Regions from separate parts of the Streptococcus sp. Z556 genome, predicted to be linked through region 1. Evidence: predicted binding sites of a transcription regulator. Region 1 holds the regulator's gene; each other region holds the start of a gene.
The links. Region 1 encodes NrdR, which represses ribonucleotide reductase genes. Its sites were predicted from a motif close to ACACNATATATNGTGT; they were not measured.

Region 1 (10,076 bases):
CGCGCAAGATTTCTGTACCAGCCATCACGTTAAAGTCATTGTCAACTCTTAAGAAGAAAGTGATATAACTAATAACGATTGAAATAACGATATAGGCTAGAATTCCCATAGCTGTTCGATACTCATTAAAGAGTTGTCCAATAGAGATGGAGAGGTAAATGGATAAAATCCATGCGATTGACCCGACAAATAGTGATAGGGCATACAGCCAGCCGTAGCTGAGGTAAGGGGAAATGAAGTTATAGAGGGCAGTGAAGTCTTTTTCTATTGGTGTTAAGAAAAAGATAATCAGTATACTCAAGATAAAGACGATATAGCTTAAGATGGACCAGACAAGACCACCTAAAAGTTTTGCGATGATGATTTGGTGCTCAGAGACAGGCAAGGTCAGGGTCAAGTACCCTTGGCGGTCATAAACACTGCCCTTGAATCTTCGGATGATTAAAAAGATTGTTGCAATCCAAAGAGTGACGCTGAGTCCCCCAAAGACTAAAATCAAAAAGAAAATGAGATAGCCTGTATTATCAGGGTTGTAACTAGTGCTAAGACTGCTAATAAAAATTCCAATCAAAACTGAAATTGCAAGTACAGCACCGTAGAGTGCAAGATACCATTTATTGATATTTTTAAATTCATAACGAACTAAATTCCAAAACATAATAATCTCCTTTATCTAAGCCTTGAACTCTTGACGGAAGAGCTGGTCAATGGATTCACCAGACTCGTAACGAATATCATCAACATTTCCTTGACGGACGACTTTTCCGTCTTTGAGGAAGATAATCTCATCCAAGATAGGTTCAATATCTGAAATCAAGTGGGTTGAAATCAGTACCGTAGAGGTTGGTGAGTAGTTGTTGATGATGGTATTGAGGATATAATCACGGGCAGCTGGATCCACTCCACCAATAGGTTCATCGAGGACATAAAGACGAGCTTCGCGGCTCATAACCAGGATGAGTTGAACTTTTTCCTTGTTCCCTTTTGATAGTTTCTTGAGGCGGTTGTTCTCATCAATGCCAAGATCAGCTAACAGGTGTTGGGCTCTTTCGAGATTAAAATCCTGATAGAAGGTTTTAAAATAGGTTAGAGCATCCTTGACCTTCATCTCTTCATTGAGATAAGTTGTGTCAGGAAGATAGGAGACGATCGCCTTGGTGGCTGGACTTGGATCCAATCCGTTAATGAGAACACGTCCTTTATCAGGCTGAAGAAGGCCATTGATCAGTTTGATTAAGGTCGTTTTTCCAGATCCATTTGGGCCGAGGAGACCAACAATTTTGCCAGCCGAAATCTCAAGTGAGATATTTTCAAGAGCAATAGTGCCTCCATAAGATTTTGATACATTCTCAAGTGCTAATAATGTCATAGTCTTAAACTCCTTTAATATAGTCGCTTAATACATTTGGCAACTCTTCTTTTTGGTAGCCAAATTGGAGCATGCAAGAGACGAAGTGTTGCAGTTGCTCCTCGGAAAGTTGTTTGCGGGACTGAACGATGAGGTCCAAATCCTCGGTGACAAAACGACCAGTTGTCCGCTTGCTGTATACAAATCCTTCACGTTCAAGGTCAGACAAGGCGCGCTGGATGGTATTGGGATTGACCCCAGCCTGGCTCGCCAGTTCTCTCACGGTTGGGAGCTGTTGGTTAGGTTCCAGTTCATGGGAAACAATCTGTAATTTGATTTTTTCCATAATCTGTAAATAAATCGGTTTTGTATTATCAAATGACCAGGACATCATAGTCTCCTTTCTTTGTCTTGCTTGTTCTAATCAAATAATACAATAAAACAAAAAACTTGTCAAGTAAAAATAAGAATTGTTTTGGGAATTGCTCAAAAAATGGTATAATGAAAAGAAAACGACAAGGAGAGAAATGCATGCGTTGTCCAAAATGTGGGGCTACCAAGTCGAGTGTTGTTGATAGTCGACAAGCCGAAGAAGGAAATACCATCCGTCGAAGACGTGAGTGCGATGAGTGTCAGCATCGTTTTACAACCTATGAACGAGTAGAAGAAAGAACGCTAGTTGTCGTAAAAAAAGACGGTACGCGAGAGCAGTTTTCGAGAGATAAAATCTTTAATGGGATTATCCGCTCAGCCCAGAAACGCCCTGTTTCAAGTGATGAAATCGGCATGGTGGTCAATCGTATCGAGCAAAAACTCCGTAGTCGCAGTGAGAATGAGATCCAAAGTGAATACATTGGTTCTTTAGTCATGGAAGAATTGGCAGAGCTGGATGAGATTACCTATGTTCGTTTTGCCAGTGTTTACCGTAGCTTTAAGGATGTGAGTGAGTTGGAGAGTCTGCTCCAGCAAATTACCCAGTCCTCTAAGAAGAAAAAGGAAAAATAGATGAAACCAAATGACCGTTTTTCTTTTCTAAAGAATAATCGGGTGTCGCAAGATACCTCTTCTCTGGTGCAGTGCTACCTCCCGATTATCGGTCAGGAGGCACTGAGCCTCTATCTATATGCCATTACCTTTTGGGATGGAGGGCAAAAGGAGCATCTCTTTTCCCATATCCTCAACCACTTAAACTTTGGCATGCCGACCTTACTCCAATCCCTTAAAGTCTTATCTGCTTTGGATTTGTTGACCCTTTATCAGAAGGGAGAAACCTATGAATTGCAGCTTCATTCTCCCCTACCTATTCAGGATTTTTTAAGTCATTCTGTCTATAGCAGACTGTTGGAGAAAAAGATAGGGGATACAGCTGTTTCTGCTATGAAGCAGGCTCCAAGTGAGGGAGAAGTACTCTCTGTTTCTTTGAGTCAAGTATTTCCAAATCTGACCGAAGAAGTGACTCCAAGCGAGTCTAAAAGCAAGATGAAAAATGATTTTGATTTGGAACATTTTCAGCGCCTGATGGCTCGAGATGGTTTGCGTTTTGAAAACGAGCAGGCGGATGTTTTGGAATTGTTTGCCATCGCAGATGAAAAAAAGTGGACCTGGTTTGAAACCTATCAATTAGCCAAGGCGACAGCGGTGGCTCAGGTTATTTCAGTCAAACGCATGCGTGAAAAGATAGCACAAAAACCAGCATCTTCTGACTTTAGCCTCAAAGAAATGGCCATTATCAGGGAAGCAAAGAGTAAAACTCCCCGAGATTTTTTGCAAGTCCTCAAACAAGAGCGCAAAGGGTACATCACCCAGAGTGAAAGGGAGCTCCTTCACCAGATAGAGTCTTTAGGCTTGTTGGACGAAGTCATCAATATCGTCTTACTTCTAACCTTTAACAAGGTTGATTCGGCAAATGTCAATGAAAAATATGCCATGAAGGTCGCAAATGACTATGCTTACCAAAAAATTCGAACAGCAGAAGAAGCTGTGCTTCGGATTCGAGAGCGTCAGCAAAAAGGCCAGGAAGACCAAAAATCAAAAACTAGCTCAACTAAGACAAATGTTCCTAAGTGGAGTAATCCAGAATACAAGAATCAAACCAGTGAGGAAACTCGTCTGGAACTAGAACGTAAAAAACAAGAAATGTTAGCCCGATTAGAAGAAGGAGGAGACTAGATGGAAAGTGTTGGTGATGTAATCAAACGTCAGACAAGTCGTTTTCAGTATCAGGACTTGGTCCAGCAGATCATGAAGGACCCCGATGTAGCGGCTTTTATCCAGAAAGAATCCCTCAGCCAAGAGGAGTTAAATCGTAGCATTTCCAAGTTCAACCAATATATCACAGAACGGGACAAGTTTCTTCGTGGGGATGCTGACTATATAGCGCGTGGCTACAAGCCTATCTTGGTCATGAATCACGGCTATGCAGATGTATCTTATGAAGAAACACCAGAACTAATCGCGGCTGAAAAAGAGGCGGCCATCAAGAATCGTCTCAAGTTGATTAATCTACCAGCAAGTCTTAAGAAAGCGAAATTGGCTCAGATTGACCTGGATGATCTAGGACGTTTGCCGATTTTTGAGAGACTCTATGCCTTTGTTGACCTTTATCCAAGTATCCGAAAAGGCCTCTATCTTTACGGAGATTTTGGTGTCGGTAAGAGTTTCATGATGGCGGCCCTAGCCCATGACCTATCTGAAAAACGTGGTGCTTCAACAACCATTCTCCACTATCCAAGTTTTGTCATTGATGTGAAAAATGCCATCGGTGAAGGATCTGTGAAGACTTTGGTGGATGAGATCAAGTTAGCAGAAGTCTTGGTCTTGGATGATATTGGTGCAGAACAGTCCACCCCTTGGGTGCGTGATGAGATTCTCCAAGTTATTCTCCAGTATCGTATGCAGGAAGATTTGCCGACCTTCTTTACTTCCAACTTTAATTTTCAAGATTTGGAAAAACATTTTGCCAAAGGAAAGAATGGAAATGATGAGACTTGGGAAGCTAGACGGGTCATGGAAAGGATTCGTTATTTGGCTGAGGAAACGAGACTAGAAGGAGAAAATCGTCGATGACAGAAACCATTAAACTGATGAAAGCCCATACTTCAGTTCGTCGCTTTAAGGAGCAAGAAATTCCTCAAGCGGACTTGGACGAGATTTTGACTGCTGGACAAATGGCGTCATCTTGGAAAAATTTCCAATCCTACTCTGTGATTCTTGTACGCAGCCAAGAGAAGAAAGATGCCTTATATGAACTGGTTCCTCAGGAAGCCATTCGCCAGTCAGCTGCTTTCCTGCTTTTTGTTGGTGATTTGAACCGAGCTGAAAAGGGAGCAAGCCTTCATACGGACACTTTCCAACCCCAAGGAGTGGAAGGTCTCCTCATCACATCTGTGGATGCTGCTCTTGCTGGGCAAAATACCTTGCTTGCGGCTGAGAGTCTGGGATATGGTGGTGTGATTATCGGTTTGGTTCGTTACAAGTCGGAAGAAGTGGCAGAGCTTTTTAACTTGCCTGACTATACCACCCCGTTTTTGGGATTGCCCTTGGCTTGCCAGATCAACAACACGATGTCAAACCAAGACTGCCTTTGAAGCAAGTGGTATTTGAAGAAGAATACCAAGAACAGCCAGTTGAAGCGATTTTGGACTATGACCAAGTACAGGCAGACTATGCTGGTGCGCGTGCGACGACCTCTTGGAGTCAGCGTTTGGCAGAGCAGTTTGGCCAAGCCGAACCTAGTTCAACTCGGAAGAATCTAGAACAGAAAAAGTTATTTTAGAAAGTGAGAAAACATGGCCTTACCAACTGTTGCCATTGTAGGGCGTCCCAATGTTGGGAAATCGACCCTCTTTAACCGAATCGCTGGTGAGCGAATCTCAATCGTAGAAGATGTCGAGGGTGTGACACGTGACCGTATCTATGCAACGGGTGAGTGGCTCAACCGTTCTTTCAGTATGATTGATACTGGAGGGATTGACGACGTCGATGCTCCCTTCATGGAGCAAATCAAACATCAGGCAGAAATTGCCATGGAAGAAGCAGATGTCATCGTCTTTGTCGTTTCTGGTAAAGAAGGGATTACAGATGCGGACGAGTACGTAGCTCGCAAACTCTATAAAACCCATAAGCCTGTTATCCTAGCAGTTAACAAGGTTGACAATCCTGAGATGCGAAATGATATCTTTGATTTCTATGCACTAGGCTTAGGTGAACCGTTGCCAATTTCATCTGTCCACGGTATTGGTACGGGTGATGTACTGGATGCCATCGTGGAAAATCTACCACATGAAGTTGAAGAAGAAAATCCAGATGTCATTAAATTTAGCTTGATTGGCCGTCCTAACGTTGGAAAATCCAGTTTGATCAACGCCATTTTGGGAGAAGATCGCGTGATTGCCAGTCCAGTAGCTGGAACAACGCGTGATGCCATTGATACCCATTTTACAGATGCAGATGGACAAGAATTTACCATGATTGATACAGCTGGTATGCGTAAGTCTGGTAAAGTCTATGAAAATACAGAAAAATACTCTGTCATGCGTGCCATGCGTGCTATTGACCGTTCCGATGTGGTCTTGATGGTTCTCAATGCCGAAGAAGGTATTCGTGAGTACGACAAGCGTATCGCAGGTTTCGCCCATGAAGCGGGTAAAGGAATGATCATTGTGGTCAACAAGTGGGATACTCTTGAGAAAGACAACCACACCATGAAGAACTGGGAAGAAGATATCCGTGAGCAGTTCCAATATCTACCTTATGCACCGATTGTCTTTGTTTCAGCTCTGACTAAGCAACGTCTCCACAAACTGCCAGAGATGATCAAGCAAATCAGCGAAAGTCAAAACACGCGTATCCCATCAGCTGTCTTGAACGATGTCATCATGGATGCCATTGCTATCAATCCAACACCGACAGATAAAGGAAAACGCCTGAAAATCTTCTACGCGACTCAAGTGGCAACCAAGCCACCAACCTTTGTCATCTTTGTCAACGAAGAAGAACTCATGCACTTCTCTTACCTGCGTTTCTTGGAAAATCAAATCCGCAAGGCCTTTGTCTTTGAAGGAACCCCGATTCATTTGATTGCAAGAAAACGCAAGTAACCTTTGCTTGTTTTTCTACAAAAACAAACTAAAAGAAGACTTCATAGTCTTCTTTTTTCTATCTAAGAGGGGAGAAAAGAACCTGCCAAATTGGAGGAGAATCTGTCATCAAAATTCAATCATTTTCCTGGTTTTTGTAACCTATTTGTAATGAAATTGCACTTTTTTTGTAAAAATCAAAATGCTATAATTCCTTAAATCAATTTTCCTTTATCAGGGAGGTTATTATGAAAAGAAGCAGATTATTTAAACATAGTTTGTTGGTTCGCTTGCTTGGACTGCTGATGGTCTTTCTCTTCTTGTCAGCATTCACAGCACCTGAAAAACCTGAGTACGGGATCTATGACCCAGATCACTATCTGACTGACGCGACAATTAGTCAGATTCGGGAATTGAATAATGTCAATAGTAAAAAAGCAGAAAAATTCCAAATGGGCGTTTACGTTGTGAAAAGCCTAAATGGAGAAACAATCGAAACAGTTGCCAATGAAACAGCTAGAGCTTGGAAGATTGGCTATTCGGGAGATAATCACGGTGTCTTGATCGTGGTAGCAGTTCAAGATAGAAAATCACGGATTGAAACCAGTAATAATGTTGCCAGTAAGATCACAGACTATCAGACTCACAGGTTCTTGACAACAGCACGCCCCTACTTTCAAAATGGTGACTATAACAAGGGTGTTCTCTCGATAGTAAACAATCTCAACTACATGTTTTATAGTGGATCGAGTACGACTGCTTCAAGTTCTAAAAGTAGTTACGACTATACCACCAACTCTAGTCGATTAAGAGAAATTGAAAAGTATACCGCTGAGAGTCGATCTTCAAAACGGAACCGAAAAAGCAGTTCGAGCGACGGAGTTATCGGATTTGGAGTTCTCATTTACTTCATTGTGATGATCATCGGATTTATATCTGGAGGTCGTGGTGGCGGTTCACATGGCGATGATTCTGGCGGTGGCTGGTGGGGTGGCGACTCATCAGATTCAGGTTCTTCTTGGTCTGACTCTGGCTCTGATTCATCTGGAGGCTGGGACGGCGGTGGTTTTGATGGCGGCGGTTCGTCTGATAGCTGGTAACTCATCACAGATAGATAGGAATAGGATGAGGCTACTCTAAAGTTGGCACAACTGACTCTTTAATCAAGAGTAAGATACTAAACCTTTGGGAAATTGATTTAAAATCTGAGTCCTATCTCAGAAAAGTTGATAAAAGAAAGTGTTAAGGTTTTGATATGAAACAAAATAAAGTAATTCTCTCAATAGTGGCGATTTTCTTTGGACTACTAGTTCTGGGAAGTTGTTCCGCAGTGACGACCTATAATGGTCTGGTTGGTGAACAGACTAAAGTGGAGCAGGCTCAGGCCGATGTCTCGACAGCCCTCCAACGTCGATCAGATTTGATTGGTAACTTGGTCGAGTCCGTTAAAGGACAGATGAATCATGAAACAGAAGTCTTTACCAAGATTGCGGATGCTAGAGCTAAAATCGGTAGTAGCTCAGTAACATCAGAAGAAAACCAAAAGGCTCAGGGAGAATTGAGCTCAGCTCTTTCTCGCTTGATTTCCTTGACGGAGAATTATCCAGAACTCAAGAGCAATCAAAATGTTGAGCAACTAATGGTCGAACTTTCAGGAAGTGAAAATCGTATCTTTGTAGCACGTAAGGATTATAACAAGGTCGCAGCCGAGTACAATCAAAAACTGAGAAGTTTTCCAACCGTGCTCTTTGCGAATATGATGAACTTTAAAGAAGCGGAAACCTTTAAAGAAACAGAAGAAGCCAAGACAGTTCCTAAGGTTGATTTTGGAACTTCTTCATCAAGCCAATAAAGTGAATCAGTTTATGAATAAAGTGATTTCTATAGCATGACTAGTAATTTCAAACTCAAACCTGGAAAGCCTTTTCCAGGTTTTTTTGGTATAATAAAATAAAATGAAATCTTGGAGAAAGCTATGCTAGAAAGACTTCTGCAACTATTAATTTTGTCACCTTACTTTTATTTTTTTCATTGGATTGAGAAGGCGGATAAAGATAGTAAATATTTCGTGTTTTTCTATTACTTTTACTGGATATATCTCCCTTTGTGGGCTTTGTTCAGTATCGCTTTTACAATTTTTTCTTTGTTAATTTTCAATTTTGTCTTGAAAAATCCCATGGATCTAACAATGTGGGGGATATGGATTCTTTTAGTCTTTTTGTCTCTTGTGAATGACTGGAAAGTCTATGTCTGCCTGAAGAGAATGTTCAAGCTGAGACAGATCAATAACAGAGGCTCATCACAGAATAGCTAATTTTTAGAGGAGGTTTAAGATGTCAAAGGTAAGGCAATTTATGTATAGCTATTACAAAATCTATATTCTTACGCTTTGCATCCTCTGGTTGCTCGTATTTTTTCTTCCTTGGAGTTGGCAAATAGGAGGAGTTTCGGTATATTATTTCGTTATGAAAAAACTCTTCGTGGTCTTTGGTGTTTTATCCATTCTATACTCCATACTGATTAAAAAAATCAGTCTCTTTATCTTTGGAGTGCTATTTTGCATGGCCTTCTGGATCAATCTCTTTTTGTACTTTGGCTTATTGCCAGCATTTTTGGGAAATTAAACATTAAAAATTGGTGGACTAGACGAGCTTCTAGTCCTTTTTACTTTCTTGACAAAATAGTTTGAGAAGTGAAAATGATTTTGTTGACGAGCTATCTATATGATATAATAAGTTCCGTAAACAGAAGATTAAGGAATTTAAAAATGGCGAAAAAAGTAAAGGATTATTATGACTTGGCTTATGCTAGGGATTTGAGTCGACGGTTGCAAGAAGCGTCCCCTGCCTTTGATGGACAAAAATTCAGCTTGTTGCTAGAAAAAGACTTGGAAGAGTTGGAGTTTAGCCAACGTCAAGAACTCTTGGCTAAAAGTATCAAAGAATGTCTCCCCCTATCTTATCAGGACTCTCTCAAGGTTTTTGAGAAAATTTTAGGTCCTGAGCTAGAGGGTGGTTTAGGCATGTTTTCAGAAGGGTATTGGCTTTGGCCAATCGGTAAATATGTAGAGCTATATGGAGACAAGGAATTTGAATTGAGCGCGGCTTTTAGTAAGGAACTCACCAAGCGGTTTACCGGAGAATTTTCCATGAGGCCCATACTGGCTCGCTATCCTAAGGCTACAATGGCCTTGCTGATAGAATGGAGTCAGGATGAAAATTTGCGCGTTCGTAGACTTGCTAGCGAGTGCATGCGTATCCGTCTACCTTGGGCTAAGAGACAAACCGTGGTATTGGATTATTTTGAGGATTTCACCACGATTCTGACCAATCTAAAGGATGATGGAGACAAGTCCATTCAAAAAAGCGTAGCCAATAATTTAAATGATTTATACAAGGAAGACCCTGATAAGTTTGAAAGGATTCTTCAAACTTGGCAAAAGGAAGATTTGAGTCCAAGTTGTGCCTGGGTCATCAAGCATGCCTCACGAACAAAAAACAAAAAAATAGCAACAGAAGATTGATGCAAAAAAAAGCTGAATTTTGACTGGTCTTTTCCGTTGTAAATTAAGGATTCTTTCTTGAAAAATAATAGTAAATATGCTAAAATGAAAAGAACATTCTAAAATATTCAGAATTAAAAGTAAGGAA
Region 2 (10,076 bases), on a different contig from region 1:
GTGAAACATACAGCCTGATACATAGAGAGAGTTGCGCACACCTTCTCCATCGACAAAGTTAAAGGCCTTGTAATCAATAATCCGCCCTTTACTGAGTTCTTCACTTTTCCATTCACCTGGTTTTGGTGTATTCCATGTCATCCTTTTACTCCAAATCTATCCAGTAACGTTCTACACCATTGCGAACATCCTCAAACACCCCACCATTAGCTAAGATAACAGCTCGGCTTGCTGGATTTTCTGTGCTACAAGTCACTAAAGCTCGTTTAATATTCTTTCCCTTAGCAACTTGTAGACCTTGTCGGAGGGATTCTTTGGCATAACCCTTACCTCTTTCAGATGGACGAATGGAGTAGCCAATATGGCCCCCATTTTCTAGTAAGTAGTCATTTAATCGGAGACGAAGGTTGAGAAAGCCAAGAGCCTGGCCTGCTACGTCAAAACTAACCAGCTGGATAGCAGGAACCCAGTTTTCAGGAATATTGAGTCCCGCTTCCGCTTGAAGATTTTCTTCTAGCCACTCTTCATAAACAAAATTGTTGGCGTTCCAAAACCCACCATCGTGGGGTGATTGAGTCTGTTCAAACTCTGCCATCATCTCTAAAACTGTTTCTTTATCTGCCAATGTTGGTCTGCGTAGTATCATTTTTACCTCCAATTAAGAGAAAAGTGAGAGGCAACTCTCACTTTTATTTTTTCTTGTTCTTGTTTAAAAACTGTTCTCTGAGGTTGAGCAAGCGTTCTTTTTTTCCTACTCCACCTTTCGAATGTTTTTCATGATAACGGGTTACTTGAGCACGTCCCTTATCATCTAATTGGTATTTCCCCATTGCGTTTCCTTCTAATTTATTACTTCATGTCCTGCCGTTTTAATGGTTGAGCCATTCATATGTTTGACCCGCGCAGCGATTTCCTTGTGACGTCCGTTAACCATTGGACGCGCTTGAGGATTTCCCAGATACCCACACGTACGTTTGACCACATCTACCGTTTTAGGGTCGCTATTGCCACAGTTGGGACAAGCAAATCCTCGCTCAGTGGGTTCAAAATCCCCTTCAAAATCACACTTGTAGCAACGATCAATCGGAGTATTGGTTCCTAGATAGCCGACACGGTCATAGGCATAGTCCCAGACAGCTTCCAGGGCCTTAGGATTTTGTTGAAGAACTGGATACTCACAATAGTGGATAAAGCCACCTGACGCACCTGCTTCTGGATAAACTTTTTCAAAATCCAGTTTTTCAAACGGTGTTGGATTTTTACGGACATCATAGTGGAAAGAGTTGGTGTAGTATTCCTTGTCTGTAATATCAGGAATAGAGCCGAACTTCTCTGTATCCAAGCGACAGAAGCGGTCTGTCAAGCTTTCAGACGGTGTTGAGTAGATAGAGAAATGGTAATCATATTGATCTGACCACTCTTCTACACGTCGTTTCATATCACGAATGATGTCAAGCGTGAATTCCTTGGCTTCTGGATTGCTTTCCCAGCTATTGCCAAAGAAGACCGTCGCCACTTCATACAAACCGATATAGCCTAGAGAAATGGTCGCACGGCGATTCTTGAAGAGTTGGTCTACACTTTCTTCTTTTCCGAGACGGCGGCCGAAGGCACCATACTGATAGAGGATAGGGGCATTTGCTGGTGTTGCTTCCTTGGTTCGTTCGACACGATAAACCAGAGCATCCTCCGCAATGTTCATTCGCTCGTTGAAGATTTCCCAGAACTTGTTCAAGTCACCTTCAGACTCGAGAGCGATACGAGGCAGATTGACTGTCACAACACCTAGATTCATACGGCCTGAATTGACCTCGACACCATTCTCATCCTTCCATCCTTGGAGGAAAGAACGGCAGCCCATAGGAACCTTGAAGGAGCCTGTCAGCTCGATAATCTTATCATAGGACAAGACATCTGGGTACATCCGCTTGGTTGCACACTCAAGAGCCAACTGTTTGATGTCGTAGTTAGGTGAACCTTCCTCTAAGTTGAGTCCTCTTTTCAACGTAAAGATGAGTTTAGGGAAGATGGCTGTTCGATGTTCTGAACCAAGACCCTTGATACGAATGGTCAAGATAGCTTTTTGAATTTCACGCTCAAAACGATTGGTTCCCAGACCAAAACCTAGCGAAGTAAAAGGTGTTTGGCCATTTGAAGTGAAGAGAGTGTTGATTTCATACTCGAGAGATTGCATGGCATCGTAGATGTCCTTTTGCGTTTTCTTCCAAGCGTAATCTTCCCGTTTATCAGGCAGGACCCACTCTTCCGCATCCTTAAGGTGTTTTTGATAATTCTTCTCTGCATAAGGAGCCAAGACTTCATCGATACGGTCAGCTGAACAGCCCCCGTACTGGCTAGAAGCAACGTTGGCGATGATTTGTGAAATTTGAGCTGTCGCAGTCTGGATAGACTTGGGACTTTCTACCTCCGCATTGCCAATCTTAAAACCATTTTCCAACATGCCTTTAAAATCAATCAAACAGCAGTTGGTCATCGGTGTGTAGGGACTGTAGTCCAAGTCATGATAGTGGATATCCCCTTTTTGGTGAGCATTGGCTACGTGCTTAGGAAGCATTTGCAGTCCGATTGATTTTCCAACAATCCCTGCTGTCAAATCACGCTGGGTATTAAAGACATCGCTGTCTTTATTGGCATTTTCATTGACAACTGCCTGATCTTTATTGAGCAGCTTATGGATACTAAAGTTGATATCTGTCGCTTTTGAGCGCTCAAAATCCCTTTGTGTCCGATAAGTGATATACTCCTCAGCTAGCGCATATTCTTTGGCTTCAAGGAGTTCATGTTCTACGACATTTTGAATTTCGTAAATCTTGACACCTTGAGGGAAGCGACTGTGAATTTCAGTGACGATTCTTTCAACCAGACCGTTTAGACGTTTTTCTACTAGAGGCGTAAGGTCCATAACTTTTTCTGCCGCCTTGTGGAGAGCCTTGTCAATCTTGTCTACATCAAACACTACACGTCTACCATCTCGTTTTTCAACGAACAAGGTGGGAACGGTTGCAAGCTTTTCTTCTAATACAATCATATCCATGCTCTTTTCTAAAATATTGTTGAATTGTTTATATTCAGTATTATACCACTCTAAAAATAAAAATCAATATCTTGTGTCAAAAATCCTAAAATTTTTAAAATTCCACAAGATATTGATTTTTTATTTAGATTTATAAAGCTTGAATTCACTAGTATCTGTCTGAACAAGCTCATATTTTTCGCTGAGCCAACTCTCCACATCCGACCACAAGGTAACTTTTTGATTGACCATAATCATCTTTGGTTGATTTTCTTTTAGATCATTCATCAGTTTGGTTTTATTTTCGTCGCTTGCGGTATAGAGTGTTGGGGTCACTAGAGAAGTCGGCGCCAAGCGTTCACTTGCACGATAGAAATCTGGACGATCATCCCAAGCATAGACTCGATCCTCAGAACTCGTTTGCTGTTTGACCAGGCTAGCAAGACGTTCTCTCTCCTGATAAGTCGCCGGATGTGAAAGGTAGCGACTCAGGATAGGAAGTGCAATAAGGTAGGCAAGGGCAAGCAGTGGTAGATAGAAATTCCCTTTAATAAAAGAGGCTTTTTCCTCACGTCTTCTACGACGACTCCCTCCCTCCGAAACATCTTCCTTGATCCCTGTCAGAAGGAGCAAGACCAAGAAAGGAAGGAGAATAACGAGACGAGTACCGTTGACAGGTTCATTTGAGAGAATCAAGATTCCCAAAGAAACCAACAAGCCCAAGCTAGCAGCAATTGATAAGGCATATTGCTTGGCTGGTTTTGACTGGAATAAACCAGTAAAGAGCAAACCAAGGGAACCTAGCCCCACAGCAAGCAAGCCATAGAAAGCCGCATTTTCAAGTAAATGCGAATTTGAGAAAATGCTAAGAGCATTTACCGGATACAAGGTCTGGCTAATAGCATCCCCAAAACTTCCTGTCCACACTGTATAGTAACCCAAAGGATAGAATAAGAGTGAAAACCCTAAGGCTGACGCAAAGAACTGATATAACCCGTGAACAAAGCGGCCTTTGCCTAGATTAAAGCCAATGATACCCAGAGCTAGTACAGCCGCAAACAAGGTTATAGGAAGCGGTGCAAGGAAGAAAGCGAGAGCAAGGCTCATCCCTACTCTTACAAATCCTTTGTCGTCATTTGGATAAGCCAAATAGTTCGTAACAATGCTCAATGAATAAAATAGGAAAGGCAAGGCTAGCAAGAGAGCATAGCCACCACCAAAAGCAAGTCCTGCCACTAACAAATAGAACACAAATACCAGCTTCTTGGCTTCTTCTGCTTGACCAGTAAGAGCATCTGCAGATTTAAAAAGGAAAACACCTGCTCCAAACAAGGCCAACCACTCAACCAAAGCAAGCAGAATACTTCCTAGGGAAAGATAGGTTAGCAAGTAATAGAGCAATCCATTCGTTCCAAAGTAATCTGTATACATTTGACCATTTTGATGCAAGGCCCAACCGGTATAAAGATCCTGAGTTTGTTGCGGACTGACTAAACCAAAAATAAAAGGCAGGACAACCGAAATGGCTGTGGCCACTAAACTCCAAAGCATGATACTAAAAAAGGGAATGGGAGCTCCTTCTCTCTTTTCTGGCGCTGACCAGTCTTGGTAATGAGATCCTTCTTGTTTCTCATCTATTTTCCCGTATACGTTCATTCAATTTCTCCTCTAAGTTTATCTGTTTTAGTATATCAAAATCTTACAGGAATGTCAGCTTGGGATTGATATTTGCTGAATTTCTTATCCAATATCGCAAAGCGTTCGATTTCACGAAAACGGTGAAACCTACTAATTCTAAACTCTTTAATAAAATCTTCATCTTCTAGATTGAGCATGTTTTTCTCCTTTACCTATCTATTCGTAAGAAGAAAAAATAAGATCCAGCCTTGGGCTAGATCTCGATGGATAGTTAGAGCATGGGTGCAAACAACTGGACAATTTCCTTAATGAGGCTTTGGTACCAGCTTGTTTTGATTGTGTGGGGATAGATTTCTTGAGAAACCTTAAAAATCTCTTCGAAGTCCCTCTCAATATCGATGATAGATTGCGTTCTATAAAGCAAGACGGCATTTTCATAGTGGTGAAGCAAGCTACGATAGTCAAAATTGATGGTTCCCACAGTAGCTGCCTCTCCATCGACAAGCATTTGCTTGCTATGAAGGAATCCCGGACTGTACTCATAAATACGAACTCCAGCAGACAACAAGTCAGGATAGGCTCCGCGAGTAACCAATTGGATGACCTTCTTATCTGGGATACAAGGCGTCACAATTCGCACATCCACCCCTCTCAGAGCTGCATTTTTGATACTTTCTGTGAGATCATAGTCCGCAATCAGATAGGGTGTCGTGATATAAACGTAGTCTGTAGCTTGATTGATAAGATTTTGATAGACCGTTTTCCCAACCTGAGATCGGTAAATAGGTTTAGGGCCACTACTATAGGGAATACAGAGCCCCATCCCGTCTCTAGGTTGATTTTCAAGATGGTATTGGTCAAAGTCACTAATCTCTCCACGATTGATATACCAGGTGGATAAAAAGAGTCTAGTAAAAGCCTTTACTGCTGGACCATCCAACCGAATACCACTATCCTTCCAGTAACCAAAGCGTTCGATATGATTGATATACTCGTCTGCTAGATTGGCACCACCTGTATAGGCAATCTGCCCATCGATAATCATGATTTTACGGTGGTCACGGTTGTTATAGGCAACGGTCAAGCGCGGAATCACCTTGTTAAATTTATGGGCTTCAATCCCTCGACTACGAAGCTGGATGGTGTAATCCCCAGGTAAGGTTGCCATGCATCCAATATCGTCATAGAGAAGCTTAACTTCTACTCCTTGAGCAGCCTTTTCTTCCAAAATCTCTAAAATGCTGTTCCACATCAAACCTTCTTCGATGATATAGTATTCGAGAAAGATAAACTTCTCCGCTTTCCTGAGATCCTCTAGCATCTGATGCCACATACTTTCACCAGAGGCAAAAAATTGTGTATCCGTTCGATCATAGACATCGGCATTCGTGTCCATGCTGAGGAGAGATTTGATAACTCCGTAAGCCGACTTGTCCTGCTCCTTTAACTCCAAACGGAGAGCTCTGCTATTGTCCTCCCGGTCAACCATTGATTGGAGCTGTTTCAATTGCTTGATCTCTTTTTTAGATAGATGGCGTTCTCCAAACATGATATAGAGCAAGGGACCAAATACTGGAACAAAGGCTACTAAGAGCCATGTTACCTTGCTCTCAGGATTCATAGAACGATTAACAATCGATACAATGGTCGCCATACTCATCAAAATAACTAGGATAATCCAGAGAATCGGAGCCATCCGACCTAGATAGAGAAATAAACCAAAGATGATAAACAACTCTGCCAACATGATGGTAATACTAAAACCATACTTAGACATGAGTAGCTGCATTTTTCTAGCTGTCATACATCCCCTTCCTTTTCTAACATTCTCCTAACTGCTTGATAAACTAATGTCTCTACTAGTATACCTCAGTTCAGGGGTAGATGGCAACCTTTTGCCTTTTTCTATGCAAACTATTCCAAGAGCTGCAAGATTCTTAAACTACTCATTCACTATATGACGTGCTATCCCTTTTTATATTTTTAACTAGGGTATTAAGAGGCTTAAAAAGAACTACCATAATGATAGTTCTTTCCAATATTATTTATATTTTCGGGAATACGTCGCTTCCTCTTAAGTTAATCACTAGAAGAGTTCTTTATAAAGAGCAATGGTCTCTTCTAAAGTTGGCATGAATGGATTGCCTGGCGCACAAGCATCGATCAAAGCATTTTTAGAAAGATAGTCAAAGTCAAAGTCTTTTTCTTGGATACCAAGTTCAGTGAGTTTCTTCGGAATTCCTACCGTTTCAGACAACTTTTCAATCTCAGCGATAGCATAGGCTGCACATTCTTGGTCGGTTTTCCCTTCAATATGGAGTCCCAAAGCTTTGGCTACATTGCGGAAAGCTTCTGGCACCCGTTTGGCATTTTCACGTTCTACAACTGGGAGAAGCAGGGCACAGCAGACACCATGTGGTAAGTTATACACTGCACCGAGTTGGTGAGCCATTGAGTGAACGTAGCCCAAACCAGCGTTGTTAAAACTCATACCGCCAAGGAAGATCGCATTAACCATCGCCTCACGCGCTTCGATATCTTGGCCATTAGCCACAGCACGAGGAAGATACTCCTTGATGAGTTCAATCGTTCCGATAGAGAGTTTCTTGGTCACATCATAAGCACCCGGTGTTACCAAGGCTTCAACAGCGTGGGTAAGAGCATCCATACCTGTTGCTGCTGTGAGCGCTTGCGGTTTTGATACCATAAGTTCTGGATCATTGACAGAGATCAAGGCAAGGCTGTTCTTATCTACCATTACCATCTTGACCTTGCGTTCTTCGTCAGTAATCACATAGTTGATGGTGATTTCTGCTGAAGTTCCTGCAGTTGTATTGATCGCAACTACTGGCAATCCTTTTTTAGCAGACTTGTGGAGGCCTTCGTAGTCCTGTGGTTTGCCACCATTTGTAGCGATGATAGAGACACAACTAGCCGCATCCTGAGGAGAGCCTCCCCCAAGACTGATAATGAAGTCACAACCATGCTCTTTCAAAGCAGTAACTCCGTCTGTGACGTTCTTGCAAGTCGGATTTGGCTCCACATCGCTAAAGATCACATATTCAATCCCTTCAGCATCTAATGGTTTTAGGACCTTAGGTAAAATATCACTTCCCTCGATGAACTTGTCTGTCACCAAAAGAGCCTTTTTATACCCCAGTTCCTTGATATACGGACCTACTTCATTTACTACACCTTTACCAATAAGGTTAACTGCCGGAACGTAAAATGTAGCCATATGCTTTTCCTCCTGCGCCTTTGCGCTATTTGACTATTTACCTTAAGTATATGACCTTATCCTTCATTTTACAAACATTTGTAAGCGCTTTAAGTAAAATAACGGTAAAGAACCACTGGTCACGTTTTTAAACAAAAAAGCTCCAAAAAGATGGATTTCATCTCATTGGAACTTTTACTGAATGATTATTGCTTAGTTAATACCACTCGGTCAGATGGCTCTCGGTCCATATCATCGATAATCAATTGATTACCATTAACCGTGTAAATTTTGACATCATCACCGATAATGACACGTTGATTTTCTGGTTCAAAGCTAACTTGCTTGATTTCCTTATCTCCATCTGGCTCGACCTCAGTCCATGTACCAGTTTTACCTGTTACAACAAGAGTAATCTGGTCATTCTCATCTTTTCCAGTATAGGTACCATCGATATTCGTAGGTTGAGCTACAGTAGTGTCCTGACTTGAGGACGCCTGTGGTTGGCTAGCACTTGTAGTAGCACTAGAAGATGACTCTTGTTGAGTAGATGATTGTTGAGCAGATTGCTGGGTAGGTACTTGTGTCTTAGTTCCACAAGCTGCTAAAAGACTAAGAATTGCTAGGGAAGCAATAGAAAGTGTGAATGTTTTCGTTTTCATAGCGATTTCCTTTCTTTTGTGCCAATGTTTTGCTGGATCAGTTTCCAGATGTACCTCCTACCTCAAGTATAACAACTTAAGCCTAGAAGGTCAACTAATCCCATCGCTTCCTAGCAAACTCGCTCGGACTTCTGAGATAAAGTAGAGCGAGCCCGTCACAAAAAGCAGGTCCTGATTGTTGGCCTTTTCTTCAAATTCTCTGATAAAATCGCCATAGGAAGAAATCAAATCGTAACCCGCCACATCCTTCTCATCCAAAGAACCTTGATAGTCAAAGCCCGTTACCTTAAGTTCCACCTGAGGCAACTGCTCAGATAGGTAGCCCAACATCCCTTGGTAATCCTTGCGTTTAAGGGCACCAAAAAGGATACGAACTTGATAGCCTTGTTGGATTTTCTCTTGGAGAAACTCAACCAAACGGGTCAAGGCTGGAAGGTTGTGTGCCCCATCTAGATAGATTTGCGGACGAATCCGCTCCAATCTACCTGCCCAATAGGTCTCTTGCAAGGCCTGTCTCACAAGCTCTTCTTCGACTTTTTCCTCTCTTGACTCCATAAAAAGTAGAAAGCTTTGTAAAGCCAAGGCGGCATTTTCCTGCTGATAAACACCTTCCAAACTGATTTCAAGCTGGGAAAATCTTGCTAGGCTACTTGAAAAATCCCCAGCATTAAAGGAGAAGTCTTGCCCAGCTTGATAAAGGTCTACAGCTAACTCTCTTGCTCTTTTTTGACAGACAAGCTCAGCTTCTGGAGCAAGATTGGCAATGACTGCCTTCTTTCCAGTCTTGAAGATACCAGCTTTCTGCTCTGCTATTTCCTCCAGACTGTCACCCAAGGTCTCCTGATGATCTAGGCCAATGGAAGTAACAACTGCAATCTCTCCAGTTACCACATTAGTCGTGTCTAGTAAGCCACCAATCCCCACTTCTAGCAAAACCAAATCTACTTCTTGTTCCCTAAAATAGAGGAAAGCAATCAAGGTCAGCAACTCAAAAAAGGACAGCTGGTCATGTGTTTCCAAAAGAGTTTTTTCCATCTCCTTAACTTGCTCCGCCAAACGGATAAAATCTGCATCAGCTATTGCTTGCCCATTGATACAGATTCGATCATGGATGCTGATGATATGGGGAGAGGTAAAGGTGCCAACGTTTTTTCCATGAACTACAAACAACTCCCTCATAAAGGCAATAGTTGACCCCTTACCGTTAGTTCCTGTTACATGGATAATGGGATAAGCCTTCTCAGGATTCCCTAGCAAATCCACTGCTCGCTGCATTCTTCCAAGTCCAGATCTAAAGTTTAAACCAATCCGACTATGGAGCCATTCTTCTACTTCAAACATACATCTCCTTAACAACAATCCAATCAACTATCGCACCAAAGTATTACTGCAAATAAAAAGCGAGGCCGCGACAACAATCCCGACCTCTTACCTGGTTAGCTAATCACTAGCTACTATGAATTTCAACGTGAGCTAAAAACGTCCACTGGATGTTCCAACTCTTCTAATTTTCAGGAGTTGGGCT
Region 3 (10,076 bases), on a different contig from region 1:
TGAATATCTTCCTTTTTGCTAACTTGGTCTGGTGTTTGGGTCTCTGTTTTTTGAGAATCTTGCTTCCCATCGACATAAGACACACGGTTATTATCTTTGTTTCCTTCTACCTGGTGTTGGTTCAATGCATAGATGCAAAGGCTTAGGGAAAGGACTAAAGCCGATCCCGCCGCAAGATACTTTTTCTTAATTTTCATAATCTCCTCATTTTAATTCTTCTGCAAGAACATTCATATTTTCTTCTAAATTTTCTAAGTAAGTTTTGTCATTTTCGGGGTCTGCTTCCAAAGGATTCAGTGTTTTCAGGCTAACTCCTGTTGATTTGACCAAGGTCTCAGCGACTTTAGAAGAAGCATTGCTCTCAGTAAAGATGGTTTTAACCTTATAGGTTTTTACAAATTCTTGGATTTCTGTCAACTGTCTCGGACTTGGTTCTTGTTCAGGAGAAATCCCTGCTATACCAAGTTGTTTCAAACCAAAGCGTTTAGCCAGGTAAGAAAAGGCTGTGTGTTGCGTAACAAAAGTCTTTTGACTTGCTTTTTCAAAAATAGGCTGGTATTTCTTGCTTAATTCTTGAGCTTTAGCGATAAAGTCTTTAGCATTCTTTTGATAAGTCTCTTTATTGGCACTATCAAGCTCCGAAAGTTTATCCGCAATAATCTGCGCTTCTTCGCCAGCTTTTTCTGGATCTAACCAAGTGTGAGGGTCGTAGAGTGTTTTTTCATCAATACCGTCACTAGCTTCAACATCTTCCAAACCTGGTACACGCTCCAAGGTCATCCCTTCAGAGGCTTCTAAAACTTTAACTTTTGATTTTTTCAAATTTGGATCCAGACTTCCCGCCCAAGACTCCAGTGTATGCGAGTGGTAGACAAAAACATCCGCATCATAAATAGCAGCAATGTCATTCGCTGAAGGTTCATATGAGTGAATTCCACTACTTGACTGAATCATCCGAACATCATTCAGGTTACCTGATACCTCTTTGACCATGGCATAGACTGGGTAAAAACTTGTGACAATCTTCATCCCTTTTGCTTCTTGTTTTTCTTTTTGACTACATGCTCCTAAGACAAGAGCCAACAAACTGGCCATCAATAATAGGATCGTTCTTTTTTTCATCATTACTCCTTAACTAGTATTTAACCATTTAATTAACTAGTAAATAGTTTATCTTTATTTACACTATATGTCAAGATATTTTGCACATTTTCATGAAAAAAATGAGAACTAGAACTCATATTCTGCTCTCATTTTTCGATTTTATCTTTTCTAGCTCTCCTATCCTGTTTTTAGGAGTTAGAAAATGTTGCTACAACTACTTACTCTCCCTTAACAAAGCCAATAATTTTTCAGCTTCTGCCATAATAGTATTGTTGTCTTGGGCGCCAAATAGCAAGTTATTCTTTAATCCCGTGAGAGTTTCTTTGGCATTAGACTTGATAATGGGGTCTTGGATTTTTCCAAGTATATCTTCAGCCTCTCTCAGTTTTTCTTCAACCTTTTCAGTTTCAACCTTAGGTTCTTCTGATTCCTCTGGCGATTCTTCTTCTGGCTCCTCAGTTGGTTTTGGAGACTCTGGTTTCTCACTCTTCGGCTTCTCTTCGCGAGGTTTTTCTTCCTCAGGTTTTTCTGTCCGAGGTTTCTCTACTGATGGTTTTTCCGTATGATTGTTATCAGCTTGACCATTTTGGTTTCTTTGAACATGGTCACTTGCATTTCCCCAACCACTATCTGAATGCGGACGTTCGTTTGGATGTTCGACATAGTACTTCACAGTCTCAAAGAGATCCTCTAAAGTATAACCCTTAGGAGCCTCATAAAGGCCTTCGTCAAACCACTCAAATTTGATGTTATGGTAATGGTCATAATGAGGAATAATCAAGCTTCCGTTTTTGACTTCCACAGTATGTTGGAGATTGTAAGGCATACGATCAAGCGGCACCTTCTTGGCTGCTTTCACGCGGTTGTAGATAGCTTCTGCTCCTTTAGCCTCCGTATTTCCTGAATTCTGATGGTCTGTTGAAGGAGGAGTTAAACCTTTCTCTTTAGCATAAGCCTGGGCTGCCGCTCTTTCGGCTTCAGACAAACTATCTTTTTTAATCCAATGGCTATGGGTCATATGAGGAGTTACATAAGCATCCCCCTCATCACTTGTGATATCACGAGGATCAAAGATATAACCGTCTTCTGTTGTATACTTACCTGCCAACTTGGCTACTTGAATCTCATCATCAGTATAAGCAATTTGCGCATTCGGTTTTCCTAAACGTTCTGGATGGCGAATCGGTGCTAAGAAAGCAAGAATATCATCCACTAACTTGACTTTATCACTTGAAGCATCATTGAGTCGTTCCAAGAGTTTATCCAAAGCCTCAAAATCAGCTTGGCGCCCTTTATTATCAAGTAAGTCTTGAAGAACTCTTGCTAGTAAATCATAAGCCTTATTGTAAAATCCTCGATCACCAGATGGGAGGTTGGTTTTCTTAGCTCTGAGTTTATGAGACAAACTTTCTTGCTGGGCTAGTTTACTATCAATGGCTGCTGCTGTTTCTGCTGAAAGCTTCATGGCAGGAGTATAACGTGAGATTCCATTCTCCTCAAATACATAGCCATCAGCTACTTTTCGAATCGCCTGTTTAACCAATTTTTCGTCAATTGGATTGCTTGGAGCTGGTTGAGGATTTGGTGCAGGTTGCGGGCTTGGACTAGGTTCCGGAGTCGGTTGTGGACTTGGTTGTTCTGGTCTTGAATCCGGCACCCAGTGGTTCGAACGATAGCGAAGCGGGATGATGCGAGCGATTCGTTCTTCCAATTCAGACATTTGTTCATAAGGGATAAAGTGGTAATGGTTACCATGAGGGACAGCTACACCTCTGGCGGTTCGACTTGTGATTTGCGCCGGGTCGAAAACAAGGCCATCAGATTCTACGTGTCGTTGGCTGTGTGGCAAGGCATAAAGCTGTTTCAAAAGACTATCAATGTCATCACTTTGACTTGCTTGACTGTTAGTATTGCTGTTGTTGCTTGTGTTAGTATTGGTAGTTCCTGGATTGCTTACAGAAGGTGCCCAGTTTGCTCTTGGAGTGTTATCGCTATTTTGTCGGCGATAGGTTCTTGAACTTGACAGATTGCCCCGACCAGATAGGAAGGCTTCTGCAGCAGCCAACTCGCTAGCTGATAACTCATTCTTAGGAATGTAATGGTAATGATCGCCATGAGGAACGATATAAGCATCACCAGTATCCTCTATAATATCAGATGCATTAAAGATGTAACCATCATCTGTGGTATAACGTCCTTGCGAACGTGCCAGAGCTACAGCACCATCGTTTCTTGGAGTCCCACCTTCACGATGTTGACTATGCTCTTGTTTTTGTCGATTGATTTCTGCTTTCGTACGAACATTATCCGCATGGGCAGCATCCTTAAGGTAAACATAGTATTTTCCATCTACCTTGATAACATATCCACCCTTGACTTCATTGACAATATCCTCATCTTTTAGCTTATAGTTTGGATCTTTCATGAGTAATTCTTCACTAAAAATTGCGTCATAAGGAACCTTACCATTGTAATAATGATAGTGGTCGCCATGTGAAGTGACATAGCCTTGGTCTGTTATCTTGATGACGATTTGCTCCGCATTGATTCCTTCACGCTTGCTAACCTCATCAGGAGTCAAATTCTCCGTTTTTTGCGTCGCTTGTTTTCCATCTATATAGGAAACACGATTATTTTCCTTAACCGTTCTGGCTTGATACAGTCCCAACTCGTAAGAACAAACACTTAAAATCAAGGCTGCCGCAGAACCAGCAAGATATTTTTTATTAATTTTCATCGAAACTCACTTTCTTTTTTGATATTTCTATTTGCAATTCATTTCTAAATTGCAGAAACTCCTCTCTATTACTTAACTGGTTAATAGTTTACTCCTAAATTTTCACCTTGTCAAGGATTTTATGAACCAGTTAAGTAATTTTTTATTCTGCCCTACTACCTTGTCTTCGAAAGGCTTCATATAAAGCAGTTTTTCTTAATATTGCTTTAAAAAATATAAAAAAAGTCCCTGCAACTGCGTTGCAGGGATTTTTCGATTAATCAAAATTAACGTATTCTTTTTGAAGTTCAAGAACTTCTTCCATTGTTGAGCATTCTGTAAGGGCACGGTTTGCGTACTCTTCCATCTTAGCTGTGTCCAATTTCTTCATCAAGCTACGTGTACGAAGTACAGATGTTGCTGACATAGAGAACTCATCCAAGCCCATTCCGACAAGAAGTGGAACAGCTTGTTGGTCACCAGCCATCTCACCACACATACCAGCCCATTTACCTTCAGCATGAGCTGCTTTGATAACGTTGTTAATCAAACGAAGGATTGATGGGTTGTATGGTTGGTAAAGGTATGAAACTTGTTCGTTCATACGGTCTGCTGCCATTGTGTATTGGATCAAGTCGTTTGTACCAATTGAGAAGAAGTCAACTTCTTTAGCAAATTGGTCTGCAAGCATAGCCGCTGCAGGAATCTCGATCATGATACCAACTTGGATATCATCCGCAACTGCAACACCTTCAGCAAGAAGATTTGCTTTTTCTTCGTCAAAGACTGCTTTCGCTGCACGGAATTCTTTCAAGAGTGCAACCATTGGGAACATGATACGCAATTGACCGTGAACAGACGCACGAAGAAGAGCACGGATTTGTGTGCGGAACATAGCATCTCCAGTCTCAGAGATAGAGATACGAAGGGCACGGAATCCAAGGAATGGATTCATTTCGTGAGGCATATCGAAGTAAGGAAGTTCCTTATCTCCACCGATATCCATTGTACGAACGACAACTGGTTTACCGTTCATTCCTTCAAGTACAGCCTTGTAAGCTTCGTACTGCTCATCTTCTGTTGGGAAGTCTTGAGAATCCATGTACAAGAACTCTGTGCGGTAAAGACCAACAGCTTCAGCACCGTTGTCATTGACACCTTCAACGTCTTTTGGAGTACCGATGTTGGCAGCCAATTCGAAATGTTTGCCATCAGCAGTCACTGTTTTAGCATCTTTTAAGAGTGCCCATTCAGCTTTCTGTTGAGCATAAGCTTCACCAGCTGCTTTAAATTCTGTAGCTTGTTCATCAGTTGGGTTGATGATAACTTCACCTGTGATACCGTTAACGGCAAGGATGTCACCGTCTTTTACGATTTCAGTGATGTTGTTTGTACCCAATACAGCAGCAATTTCAAGTGTACGTGCCATGATAGCTGAGTGGCTTGTACGTCCACCAATGTTGGTTACAAAAGCTTTTACAAAGTTTTTGTCCAATTGAGCTGTATCAGAAGGAGTCAAGTCATGTGCAATGACAATCACTTCTTCATTGATAGAAGCTGGGTTTGGCAATTTTTTACCAAGAAGGTTTGCCAATACACGTTTTGTCACGTCGCGGATATCCGCCGCACGTTCTTGCATGTATGGGTTGTCTTCCATACCTTCAAAGATAGTGATAAACATGTCTGTAACTTCTTTCAGACCTGCTTCTGCATTCACTTTCTTAGCACGGATTGTTTCCTTGATTTGGCTGATCATTTCTGGGTCAGCAAGGACCATTAAGTGAGCGTCAAATACTTGAGCAGCTTCTTCACCGAGCGTACCTACTGCTTTCTCACGAATAACAGAAAGCTCGTCTTGTGATGCTTTTAGAGCAGCATCAAGGCGAGCTTCTTCTGCGTTTGTATCTTCGACTGTAACAGTCTCAAATGACAAATCCGGTTGAACGAGTAGATATGCTTTTGCAACTGCAACACCGTCTGATGCTGCGATTCCTTTAAGCATTTCTGTCATTTTCCTTATGCCAATCCTTCTTTTTCCATAGTTTCAGTGATAGCAGCGATTGCGTCGTCAGCATCTGCACCTTCAGCTGAAATTGTAACGTCAGCACCTTGGCCAACACCAAGACTCATAACACCCATGATAGATTTAAGGTTTACTGATTTACCTTTGTATTCAAGAGTGATATCTGAAGCAAATTTGCTAGCTGTTTGAACCAACAATGTTGCTGGACGTGCGTGAATACCTGTTTCTGCCACTACGTGGAAATCTTTAGAAGCCATAGTTTGACTCTCCTTTAGTTATTTCTTTTTTGAGTTATATGTGATAACCCTTACAAGACTGTATTATATCACCTTCTAGATAATTTTTCAAGTGTTTTATGGACTTTCTTCTATTTCCTTTCTGATAACTTGCTGAAAATCTTCTATTTGTCTTACCAATATACAGTATATAGTTTTTTTGTTTTGATAAACTTTGATAGTTCAATGAAAACCCAATTTTACACTCTGACAAAACACTATATCTTGTGCTTTGTTTTTGAAACTGTAACTTTTTAGCACAAGATTTAGTTTAAAAAGTTTGACAAAGTTTTTTTTTCTGATATACTAAGAAAGTAATCAATTTTGAAAGAGGAGTTACGAAAATGGTAACCGTTTATTCTAAAAACAACTGTGTCCAATGTAAGATGACCAAGCGTTTCTTGGACAGCAACAATGTCGCTTATCGTGAGATTAATCTTGACGAGCAACCTGAGTACATCGATCAAGTTAAAGAGCTCGGTTTCAGCGCAGCTCCTATTATCCAAACACCAACTGAAGTTTTTTCAGGTTTCCAACCAGGAAAACTAAAACAGTTAGCATAATCTTAGTACATCATCCAGAAGAAACTGCTTCTAGGGCTAACTTAGAAGCCTTTCTTTTGTAATTAGATAAGGGAAATTTTATGGGATTAAAACATCTTGAGGACGTGACCTACTTCCGTCTCAATAACGAAATCAACCGTCCTGTTAATGGACAAATCATGCTTCATAAAGATAAAGAAGCCTTGGATGCCTTCTTTAAAGAAAATGTAGTTCCAAACACTATGGTTTTTGATTCAATCACTGATAAAATCAACTACCTCATTGAACACAACTACATTGAAACAGCATTTATCAAGAAATACCGCCCAGAATTCTTGGAAGAATTGTCTCAATTTATTAAAGATCAAAACTTCCAATTCAAGTCTTTCATGGCTGCCTATAAGTTTTACAATCAATATGCCTTGAAGACTAACGACGGTGAATATTACCTTGAAAGTATGGAAGACCGTGTCTTCTTTAATGCACTTTATTTTGCTGACGGGGATGAAGCGATTGCGACTGATATTGCCAATGAAATCATCCACCAACGCTACCAACCAGCTACTCCTTCCTTTTTGAACGCAGGTCGTGCTCGTCGTGGGGAGTTGGTATCTTGTTTCTTGATTCAAGTAACTGATGACATGAACTCTATCGGACGTTCCATCAACTCAGCTCTCCAACTTTCACGTATCGGTGGTGGTGTGGGAATTTCCCTCAGCAACCTTCGTGAAGCTGGTGCACCTATCAAAGGCTATGAAGGTGCTGCTTCTGGTGTCGTACCAGTTATGAAACTTTTCGAAGACAGCTTCTCTTACTCCAACCAATTGGGGCAACGTCAAGGGGCTGGTGTAGTGTATCTCAATGTCTTTCACCCAGATATCATCGCCTTCCTTTCTACTAAGAAAGAAAATGCCGATGAAAAAGTTCGTGTGAAGACCCTCTCACTTGGAGTTGTGGTACCAGATAAATTCTACGAATTGGCTCGTAAAAATGAAGAAATGTACCTCTTCAGCCCTTACTCTGTAGAGCTTGAGTATGGCGTGCCATTCAACTATATCGACATCACTGAAAAATATGATGAATTAGTAGCAAATCCAAATATCCGCAAGACAAAAATCAAGGCGCGTGATTTGGAAACGGAAATCTCTAAATTGCAACAAGAATCTGGCTATCCATATGTAGTCAACATCGATACGGCTAACCGTGCAAATCCTGTTGATGGAAAGATTATCATGAGCAACTTGTGTTCTGAGATTCTTCAAGTTCAAGAACCAAGTTTGATCAACGATGCTCAAGAATTCCTTCAAATGGGAACAGACGTCTCATGTAACCTTGGTTCAACCAACGTGGTCAACATGATGACCTCACCTGACTTTGGTCGTTCTATCCGTGCTATGGTTCGTGCTTTGACTTTCGTTACAGATAGTTCACACATCGTAGCTGTCCCTACTATCGACCACGGAAACAGTTTGGCTCACACCTTTGGTCTTGGTGCTATGGGACTTCACAGCTACCTAGCGCAACAACTGATCGAATATGGATCACCTGAGTCAGTTGAATTTACAAGCATCTACTTTATGCTTATGAACTACTGGACCTTGGTAGAATCTAATAACATCGCGCGTGAACGTGGTATCACCTTCCACAACTTTGAAAAATCAGACTATGCTAACGGAAGCTACTTCGACAAGTATGTGACAGGCGAATTTGTTCCAAAATCAGACCGTGTCAAAGAGCTCTTCAAAGACGTCTTTATCCCAAGTGCTGCTGATTGGGCTGAACTTCGCGAAAAGGTTCAAGCAGATGGTCTTTATCACCAAAACCGTCTAGCTGTTGCTCCAAATGGTTCTATCAGCTACATCAACGACGTTTCTGCTTCTATCCACCCGATTACACAACGCATCGAAGAACGTCAGGAAAAGAAAATTGGTAAGATCTACTACCCTGCTGCAGGTTTGTCAACAGATACTATCCCTTACTACACTTCTGCTTACGACATGGATATGCGTAAGGTGATTGATGTTTACGCTGCTGCGACAGAGCACGTGGATCAAGGACTTTCACTCACCCTCTTCATGCGTAGCGACATTCCAAAAGGTCTTTACGAATGGAAGAAAGAAAACAAACAAACGACACGTGACCTATCTATTCTTCGTAACTATGCCTTTAACAAGGGTATCAAGTCTATCTACTACGTCCGTACCTTTACAGACGACGGTGGGGAAGTTGGTGCTAACCAATGTGAAAGCTGTGTGATTTAATTTTTATCTGAGGAAACCACATTTTCTCAGACTACTGATTAAGTTACCCACCAGAAAAAAACTTGACAAGTATCTAAAATACTAGGAAAAATGAAAAGTCGGTCTTCCGACTTTTTGTGCGATACTCTTCTCAGACTATGATAAAATAGAGAAGATTCCATAATCGCATTATTACATACAGAAAGAGATTTCAAATGGAAACTTACTACAAAGCCATTAACTGGAATGCCATCGAAGATGTCATCGACAAATCAACTTGGGAAAAGCTGACGGAGCAATTCTGGCTCGACACTCGTATCCCCTTGTCAAATGACCTTGACGACTGGAGAAAACTATCAAACAAGGAAAAAGACTTGGTAGGAAAAGTCTTTGGTGGTTTAACGCTTCTTGATACCATGCAATCTGAAACAGGGGTTCAGGCTCTTCGTTCAGACATCCGTACACCGCATGAGGAAGCTGTTTTCAACAACATCCAGTTTATGGAATCAGTCCACGCAAAATCTTACTCTTCTATCTTTTCAACCTTGAATACCAAGGCTGAGATTGAAGAAATCTTTGAATGGACCAACACCAACCCTTACCTACAAAAAAAAGCTGAAATTATCAATGAAATCTATCTCAATGGTAGTCCACTTGAAAAGAAAGTTGCCAGCGTTTTTCTTGAAACCTTCCTCTTCTACTCTGGTTTCTTTACACCGCTCTACTATCTCGGTAACAACAAACTAGCCAACGTTGCGGAAATCATTAAACTAATCATCCGTGATGAGTCTGTTCACGGAACCTACATCGGTTACAAATTCCAACTTGGTTTCAACGAATTGCCTGAAGAAGAGCAAGAAAAACTCAAAGAATGGATGTACGACCTGCTCTACACTCTCTACGAAAACGAAGAGGGCTATACAGAAAGTCTCTATGACGGTGTTGGTTGGACTGAGGAAGTCAAAACCTTCCTTCGTTACAATGCCAATAAGGCCCTTATGAACCTAGGACAAGATCCACTCTTCCCAGACTCAGCAGATGATGTCAACCCAATCGTCATGAACGGTATTTCAACAGGAACTTCCAACCACGACTTCTTCTCTCAAGTCGGAAATGGTTACCTCCTTGGTGAAGTTGAAGCCATGCAAGATGATGATTACAACTACGGTTTAGACT

Region 2: the regulator NrdR is predicted to act here: its motif matches at 3,117-3,132, upstream of nrdD (anaerobic ribonucleoside-triphosphate reductase).
Region 3: the regulator NrdR is predicted to act here: its motif matches at 6,334-6,349, upstream of nrdH (glutaredoxin-like protein NrdH).

The regions. Positions count from the first base shown of each region.
Region 1 covers NZ_JBRKNU010000004.1:143,865-153,940, reverse strand. Annotated here, with positions in the region: gene ACVC7S_RS06190 (hypothetical protein) at 1-658, opposite strand, end outside; gene ACVC7S_RS06185 (ABC transporter ATP-binding protein) at 674-1,369, opposite strand; gene ACVC7S_RS06180 (GntR family transcriptional regulator) at 1,374-1,739, opposite strand; gene nrdR (transcriptional regulator NrdR) at 1,880-2,353, shown strand; gene ACVC7S_RS06170 (DnaD domain protein) at 2,354-3,517, shown strand; gene dnaI (primosomal protein DnaI) at 3,518-4,414, shown strand; partial or broken gene ACVC7S_RS06160 (NADPH-dependent oxidoreductase) at 4,411-5,123, shown strand; gene der (ribosome biogenesis GTPase Der) at 5,137-6,447, shown strand; gene ACVC7S_RS06150 (TPM domain-containing protein) at 6,675-7,526, shown strand; gene ACVC7S_RS06145 (LemA family protein) at 7,682-8,278, shown strand; gene ACVC7S_RS06140 (hypothetical protein) at 8,402-8,740, shown strand; gene ACVC7S_RS06135 (hypothetical protein) at 8,760-9,050, shown strand; gene ACVC7S_RS06130 (DNA alkylation repair protein) at 9,194-9,949, shown strand.
Region 2 covers NZ_JBRKNU010000003.1:119,215-129,290, reverse strand. Annotated here, with positions in the region: gene nrdG (anaerobic ribonucleoside-triphosphate reductase activating protein) at 1-141, opposite strand, end outside; gene ACVC7S_RS05010 (GNAT family N-acetyltransferase) at 146-646, opposite strand; gene ACVC7S_RS05005 (hypothetical protein) at 690-830, opposite strand; gene nrdD (anaerobic ribonucleoside-triphosphate reductase) at 842-3,049, opposite strand; gene ACVC7S_RS04995 (damage-inducible protein CinA) at 3,176-4,690, opposite strand; gene ACVC7S_RS04990 (hypothetical protein) at 4,726-4,869, opposite strand; gene cls (cardiolipin synthase) at 4,944-6,476, opposite strand; gene ACVC7S_RS04980 (iron-containing alcohol dehydrogenase) at 6,759-7,910, opposite strand; gene ACVC7S_RS04975 (SP_0198 family lipoprotein) at 8,096-8,551, opposite strand; gene ACVC7S_RS04970 (bifunctional folylpolyglutamate synthase/dihydrofolate synthase) at 8,642-9,892, opposite strand.
Region 3 covers NZ_JBRKNU010000002.1:354,696-364,771, forward strand. Annotated here, with positions in the region: gene ACVC7S_RS04095 (pneumococcal-type histidine triad protein) at 1-197, opposite strand, end outside; gene ACVC7S_RS04100 (metal ABC transporter solute-binding protein, Zn/Mn family) at 205-1,122, opposite strand; gene ACVC7S_RS04105 (pneumococcal-type histidine triad protein) at 1,319-3,841, opposite strand; gene ptsP (phosphoenolpyruvate--protein phosphotransferase) at 4,098-5,831, opposite strand; gene ACVC7S_RS04115 (phosphocarrier protein HPr) at 5,837-6,100, opposite strand; gene nrdH (glutaredoxin-like protein NrdH) at 6,463-6,681, shown strand; gene nrdE (class 1b ribonucleoside-diphosphate reductase subunit alpha) at 6,762-8,921, shown strand; gene nrdF (class 1b ribonucleoside-diphosphate reductase subunit beta) at 9,116-10,076, shown strand, end outside.